DNA from 2 places in the Psychrobacter sp. CLB018 genome. Region 1 is predicted to be linked to the other one. Evidence: riboswitches for the same ligand, from Rfam matches in the RefSeq annotation. Region 1 holds a riboswitch; the other holds the start of a gene.
What was found. A riboswitch is a leader RNA that binds a small molecule or an ion and turns the genes downstream of it on or off. The one in region 1 is predicted to bind thiamine pyrophosphate.
Positions count from the first base shown of each region.

Region 2: linked by a shared signal. The riboswitch ahead of tenA (thiaminase II) and the one ahead of thiC (phosphomethylpyrimidine synthase ThiC) in region 1 are both predicted to bind thiamine pyrophosphate.

Region 1 is NZ_CP166085.1:110,138-114,011, reverse strand. Features, by position in the region: gene argH (argininosuccinate lyase) at 1-418, shown strand, start outside; gene AB8P72_RS00510 (oxidative damage protection protein) at 762-1,052, shown strand; TPP riboswitch at 1,221-1,343, shown strand; gene thiC (phosphomethylpyrimidine synthase ThiC) at 1,606-3,585, shown strand; gene AB8P72_RS00500 (fructose bisphosphate aldolase) at 3,672-3,874, opposite strand, start outside.
Region 2 is NZ_CP166085.1:1,852,395-1,856,268, reverse strand. Features, by position in the region: gene AB8P72_RS07840 (YbeD family protein) at 36-347, opposite strand; gene AB8P72_RS07835 (class I SAM-dependent methyltransferase) at 569-1,267, opposite strand; gene tenA (thiaminase II) at 1,354-2,001, opposite strand; TPP riboswitch at 2,124-2,241, opposite strand; gene AB8P72_RS07825 (hypothetical protein) at 2,367-2,864, opposite strand; gene rpoD (RNA polymerase sigma factor RpoD) at 3,029-3,874, opposite strand, start outside.

The sequences.
Region 1 (3,874 bases):
AGAAGACAAAGAGCCGCTATTTGATTGCGTCGATACTTTGACGGGTTCGCTACTCGCTTTTGCTGATATGCTACCGAATATTACTCCGAATAAGGAAAACATGCGCGCTGCTACCATGAAAGGCTATGCAACGGCGACTGACCTAGCCGATTATTTGGTACGCCAAGGGGTGGCATTCCGTGATGCCCATGAAGTGGTCGGCAATGCCGTTGCTTTGGGCATTCGTGAGGGCGTTGATTTAAATGACTTATCACTGGCACAGCTTCAGCAATTTAGCGACGCCATTGGTGATGATGTCTTTGACTTCTTAACGTTAGAAGGCTCATTGGCTGCTCGTGACCACTTAGGTGGCACCGCGCCAAATCAAGTCAAACAGGCGGTGGTTAATGGACGTGCGCGCCTAAAATCGTTTGCTTAAAAGCCTTTTTTAAAGCTGAAGCTAGCAATAAAACTGTGCTTTAAAACTAGCGCTTTTCTCTAACACCCGCCATTGTGCGGGTGTTTTTTTGTCATGCCTGATTTTGCCAGCACTGGATATAGTCAAGGAAATTTAAAATCGCTACAAGGCGATCTACCGCAGATAGTACACTGAGTACATCTAGGGCGAGCAACACCGTAGCGGTTTAAAAGTACGCCGACTATAGATTTGATGTTACCTTCTCTACACCTGATACGCTTTGCTAAATCGTGCAAGCGCGTTATGATAGATTACCAATATTCGACACGATAATTTAATACCACTAATTAATGAGGATTGCCTGATGACTGAGACTTTTAATCCACAAGCCAATACCGTATTTTGCCGCAAATATAAGCAGGAATTGCCAAAAATGCCGCATCCGCCATTTCCTAATAAAAAAGGTCAAGAGCTACAAGAAACCGTTTCTGACAAAGCTTGGAAAGAATGGCTTGAGCAGCAAACCATGCTGATTAACGAAAACCATCTCAGCATGATGGACCCTGAAGCCAAAAAGTTCTTAACTGAGCAACGCGAGAAGTTTTTGGACAATGAAGACTACGAGCGCGCGCAAGGTTGGACACCAGAAAAATAATACGCACGGTGATTTTATTAATTAAAAAGAATGTCATTAATTGAAAAGCTGTCATTGATTAAAAGACAGTGATTACATTAATAACAGCAAGATTGCCTCTCTACTAACAAACGGCAAATGACTAGGCATCATCCCTATAGTTTGTTAGTATGAGACTGATTTACAACACTGACAGACTCGGGGTGCGGTGTATGACAAGCTTAGTTTAAGCTATTTCATACATTCGCTGAGAGATCACCCGCCGAACCTGATGCGGTTAGTACCGACGCAGGGAAGTCTTAAGACTATGTTTTATATACAAAGGGCGCGCAGAAATGCCTTTTTATTATTGCTCATACTTCATGTGCTAGCGTTTTTACGCGGCCATGAGGAAAGCAATAAAAAGCGGCGCCTACCAATCATTTAACAACGGCATTAGATTCATTTTCAATGAAAGTTGAATTTAATAATAGTGCAGACGTTTAATGATTGAATTTGTCTATCTTGCATCGTCTTGCCCCGCAGCTACTGGCGGTGTTGCTTTTATTCAAAAACCAACACGCTAGGACAGCATATGAACCTCACACAAAATACTTCAACTCCTATTGCCAAAACTTCTGACAAAAAAGCCGACGCTCTAAAAACGCCTGCCCATCGTACCGCAAATGATGCGCGTTTTGAAGAAGACGCTCGCGACTTACACCGCATCTTACCAGCTTCTAAAAAAGTCTATATCGGGGGCTCACGGCCCGATATCCAAGTACCGATGCGCGAGATTACCCTTGACCCTACCCCTATCCAAGGGGTAAGCGAGTACGATTGGGAGCAAAACCCACCATTTTATGTCTACGACACCTCAGGCGTTTACACCGATCCCAATGTCGAGATCGATTTGACCAAAGGCTTACCAAAGCTGCGTGAAGGCTGGATTGCTGAGCGCGGCGATACTGAACAGTTAAAAGGTTTATCTAGCTCATACGGACAAGCGCGCGCCCGTGATATCAGTACTGCTAACTTAAGATTTGCGCATATTGATAGACCACGTCGCGCCTTAGTAGGAAAGAACGTCACGCAAATGTATTACGCGCGTCGCGGTATTATCACGCCTGAAATGGAATATATCGCCATTCGTGAGACGCAAAAGCAGCACGAACTGACCGATATGCGCCAACACGATGGCGAAAGCTTTGGTGCCAATACGCCAAAAATCATCACCCCTGAGTTTGTCCGCAGCGAAGTTGCCGCAGGCCGCGCCATTATCCCCAATAATATCAATCACCCTGAATCTGAGCCGATGATTATCGGGCGTAATTTTTTAGTGAAAATTAACGCCAATATCGGCAATTCAGCGCTCGGCTCATCTATCGATGAAGAAGTATCAAAAATGACCTGGTCAACGCGCTGGGGCGCCGATACCATTATGGATTTATCGACCGGCAATCATATCCATGAAACCCGTGAATGGTTGATTCGTAACTCACCAGTGCCAATTGGTACGGTGCCGATTTATCAAGCCTTAGAGAAAGTCGATGGCGTTGCCGAAGACTTAACGTGGGAGATATTCCGCGATACCTTGATTGAGCAAGCCGAGCAAGGCGTTGATTACTTTACCATTCACGCTGGCGTACTGCTACGTTATGTACCGCTAACCGCCAATCGCTTGACGGGCATCGTCTCGCGTGGCGGCTCTATCATGGCGCAGTGGTGTTTGGCCCATCATAAAGAGAGCTTTTTATACACGCATTTTGAAGATATCTGCGAGATTATGAAGCAGTATGATGTGGCATTTAGCTTAGGCGATGGCTTACGTCCGGGCTGTTTGCAAGATGCCAATGATGAAGCGCAATTTGGTGAGCTACGTACCCTAGGTGAGTTGACGCAAGTCGCATGGAAGCATGATGTACAGGTGATGATTGAAGGCCCTGGACACGTGGCGATGAACCGTATTAAAGAAAATATGGACTTGCAGCTTGAGCTATGTAGCGACGCACCTTTTTATACTTTAGGGCCATTAACCACTGATATTGCGCCTGGTTATGACCATATCACCAGTGCCATTGGCGCAGCGATGATTGGCTGGTTTGGCACGGCGATGCTCTGTTACGTAACACCAAAAGAGCATCTCGGTTTGCCCAATAAAAAGGACGTCAAGGACGGTATCATCACTTATAAAATCGCCGCTCATGCTGCCGACCTTGCTAAAGGCCATCCGGGCGCACAAGCACGTGATAATGCCTTGTCCAAAGCGCGTTTTGAGTTCCGCTGGGATGATCAGTTTAATCTGGCGCTTGACCCTGATACGGCGCGTGAATATCATGACGAAACACTGCCAAAAGATGCGCACAAGTCTGCGCACTTTTGCTCAATGTGCGGACCGAAGTTTTGCTCGATGAAAATCACTCAAAACGTGCGCGAGTATGCTAAAGGTTTAGATGCAAAAGAAAACGGCGTTCAGGCTACTAGTGCGATGAGCCGCGCTGATATTAAAAAAGGCATGGACGAGATGACGCAAAAATATCATGCCGAGGGTCGCCAGTTGTATAAAGAGGTTTAAGCGATTAACGTTAATCCTTAATTCATAAAAAAGCGCTACTCATAAGTAGCGCTTTTTATTGCAAACAGTTTTATCTTTATAGTAGATTAAACCTTTGACGCTTCGTAAATCTCTTTAATAGAAGTATTAATCGTATCAGCAAACTCTGCGTCGCTTTGTTGCTTATTTAAGCCTTCGGTAAAAGCGCGCGAGAAGCTCGCAATCATACCGGGGTTTTGTTTAAGCTTTTCACAGGCGTCATGACGACTGTAACCGCCTGATAGCGCAACCACTTTGAGCACTTTTGGGT
Region 2 (3,874 bases), 1.4 Mb from region 1:
ACGGGCTAGATTTTATAAAATTAGCAAAACTACCGTTAAACCACCATACGTACGGTTCTTGCATTATCAAGCGCCGCATAAAGCGTGTTCACTTGCTCAACGGTGGTTAAGTATAAATTGGCACGTACCGAATGGAAGCGTCCTGTTTTTGATGGTTTGACTTCCATAGAGGCCAAATCAAACTCAGGGAATTGGCTACCCAAGATAAGCTTCACTTCATTAAGCAAGCTTTCGTGCTCACCTTCATGACCGATGATGCTCATTGGATAGTTCATTGGGAACTCCCACAGCTCAGGGTTTTGCACATCGGTTTTTTTGCCTTTTAAGATACCGTCATTAGCGACCAATTCTGTCACTTTAACTTCTCTTTTCGACGTTGGACTAGCATTGCTGCCTTGACTTTCGGTGCTCGAGTTGTCAGTGTTTGGAGTAGTGGTGTCTTTTGGATCATCAGTCATGATGTGGTCCTTATTTTTTATTGAAATATGATAAGCGCTTTATGCACCATTTATAAGGGCGTTCGGCGTATTATTCAAGTGTCAGCCAGCGATAACGCACATTAAAACCGTTATTTTTTATAACCACAAATTGCCACGTAGTCGCCGCGATCATAGCCTTCGATGACCTCTTGTACCTTGTCGTTGGCATACATAGGATGGGTCAATAAAGTCTGCGCATATTCAAAATCAACGAAACCATTGGCTTGCATTAAGGCGATTTTTTCATCAGAGGTACGCCAGTTAGCTGACTTAACCAGCTCGATAGGATAAGGATCAGCAGGCGAGATGTGCGCAAGTAGTGGATGCTCCCACGTATCTACCGCGCTGGCAAGGTTATATAAGCTGGCAAAGCCACTTTCTTTTGGTACATCAATCAGAATAAGTTTGCCGCCCGTTTTTAGAGCGTCAAAGGCTTTTTTGATACAGGCATCTAAATCGCTGATATAGCTGACGCTGCCGTTAAACATGATGATGTCAAACTTATTGGGCTCAATCTCGCAGGTTTCGGCAGGGCTGATATCGACTTGCATACCGCGCTTTTCTGCAACTGCTGCCATGTCTTTTGACGGCTCAATACCGTATTTGATATGAATGTCACAGTCTTTTGCCAGTAGAGACTCAAACAGTCCGCTACCACAGCCGACAGACAATATCTCGCTGTCTTTATCCAAGAAATGAGCAACCAGTTTTAGTTCGCTGGTGAGCAAGTTTTGATTGTCAAAAAACCAACTGTCATACGCGCTTGCGTGTTCATCGAATGCTGCCATGATGTTTTTCCTTGTGGATCGTTATTATTGATCATTGTTTTTGATTCTAGAGGGTTTTTTTAGAACCAAGTCAGATTGTTTATAAATTAAGACAAATCTAACGCCTGCTGCCAAAAATTGACTTCCATTCGAGATGCGGTGTTAAATAAGCGTTGAAATTTGTCTGCTTGAGTAGCGCTAGCGTCTGTCAGCAGCTTATTAATATGCGCTTCATTTTGTGCAGTAATGGTTTGGAATTCATCACTGGCAAAGACATCTATCCATGGTTGATAAGGATTGCCCGCGACAAAGCCTTGTTCTTTAATACGTTTACCAATTTCCCCATAACCCATCAAGCAAGGTGCAATTGCAGCATACAGTTCAGCTAGCGAGCCTGACATTGCCGCATCTAAGATATAACGGCTGTAGGCAATGGTGGCTGGCGATTCAGGAGCGTTTTCAACTTCCTCAAGCGCGATTCCCCACTGCTGACAAAAGTCTAAATACATGCCAATTTCTAAATCAAGCATGGCGTTGATACCGGCTTGACCGACGCGCATTTGTGCCAGCGTGTCGCTCTTATATACGCTCAGCGCTATCACGCGGGTATAGTGAATTAAGTATAAATAGTCTTGCACAAGGTAATGGCGAAAGCTGTCAGGGGCGAGCGTTCCTGCTGCCAGTTGATTGACAAAATCATGTCCAATATAAGCATCCCAAGTCGGACAGTTATTGCGTAGTGTTTGGTAATCCATAGTTTTCACTTACTGTTATAAAGTGCAGTAAGAAAATGGCAGAAAAAAAGAGATAATAAGGCACAATAAATTTGCCAGTCTAGGTTAAATAGATTGGCAAAATATAAAGTAATTGTGACTTATATATCGACACGCTTGTTTCCTACGTCAGTGCTAACTGCATCAGGTTCGCGGGTAACTCTCAGCCATGATTTTGATGGTAGTTAAAGCGTCAAAATCAAAGCACCCCGACAAGGTTTTTATGACTCAAATGTTGGTCTTTATGGTTATAAGACAACCGAGCGTCCCTATGATAGGCGAGATCAGTCATCATTAGCAAGTGATGCTCAAATAACCATTAATAAAATTGTTTTACATTTAAAAAGCTATTTTTTATTAAGCTGTGCAATAGCTGTATGATAGAGCATTAGCATGGCTTTAAAACGGCGCTCATATAACCCTTCTGCATATAGCAGCTCCACACTTAAGCTATCGATAACACCTAAATAGGCGTCGGTATAAAGCGCTAGCTGCCCAGCATCAAGCTCATAAGGCTTCAGAGCCAGCTGTATTTGCTCAGTCAACACCTTTATATAGACATTAAAAGTCGCCGCGCTGGTATTAGTCAAATGCGCAGGTGCGGCATAGGCCATGCGAATTAAAAACCGTAAGGTAATTGCGCTTTTATAACGTACTTCAAACGCTTGGCAATATGCTTCACCGGGAGCAGGAAATTCACCAGTCGTCGCAAAGCATGATTCAATAAATGCACATTCTGACTCGAGCGCATCTTGTAGTAATTCTAAGTATACTGCTGCTGATAGCAATTTTTCTTGCTTGCTGTGCCTGCGCAGACAGAGGCTATAAAAAATTGATATCAGCAATAACGCAGCGTTTTTAGGATATTTTGATTAGATAAGTTAATAGCATAAGCTAATAGCTATTAAATAACCGCCATCAAATAACGGGCACAAAAAAGCTGAGACATGCTCAGCTTTTTTGATGTAATTTTAAGAAATTTTTAGACAATGAATCCTGTCTAGATAAATTAGTCATTTTCTAAGAACGAGCGCAGATGCTCAGAACGTGAAGGATGACGCAATTTACGCAAAGCTTTTGCCTCAATCTGACGGATACGCTCACGCGTGACATCAAACTGCTTACCGACTTCCTCTAACGTATGATCGGTTGGCATATCGATACCAAAGCGCATTTTAAGCACGCGTGCTTCACGCTCAGTCAGATTGCTCAAGACATCACGCGTGGCTTCTTGCAAACCAGCCGCCGTCGCATCGTCAACTGGGCTTGAAATTGTACCATCTTCGATGAAATCACCTAGGTGCGAATCTTCATCATCACCGATTGGCGTTTCCATTGAGATAGGCTCTTTGGCAATTTTGAGCACTTTGCGGACTTTGACTTCGTCCATCTCTAAGCGTTCGCCCAATTCCTCAGGTGTAGGCTCACGTCCCATTTCTTGTAGCAACTGACGAGAGACACGGTTTATCTTATTAATAGTCTCAATCATATGCACAGGAATACGAATGGTGCGCGCTTGGTCAGCGATAGAGCGGGTGATTGCCTGACGAATCCACCATGTCGCATAAGTTGAGAACTTATAACCACGACGATATTCAAATTTATCGACCGCTTTCATCAGACCGATGTTACCTTCTTGGATTAAGTCCAAGAATTGCAGACCACGGTTGGTATATTTTTTAGCGATAGAGATAACAAGACGTAAGTTAGCTTCGACCATTTCTTTTTTGGCGCGGCGTGCTTTAGCTTCACCGACAGCCATACGGCGTGCGACGTCTTTCATATCGTGGATTTTCATATCGAGCTGCTGCTCGTAGTCACGAATGCGGCGCTGCAATAAAATCACATCGTCGGC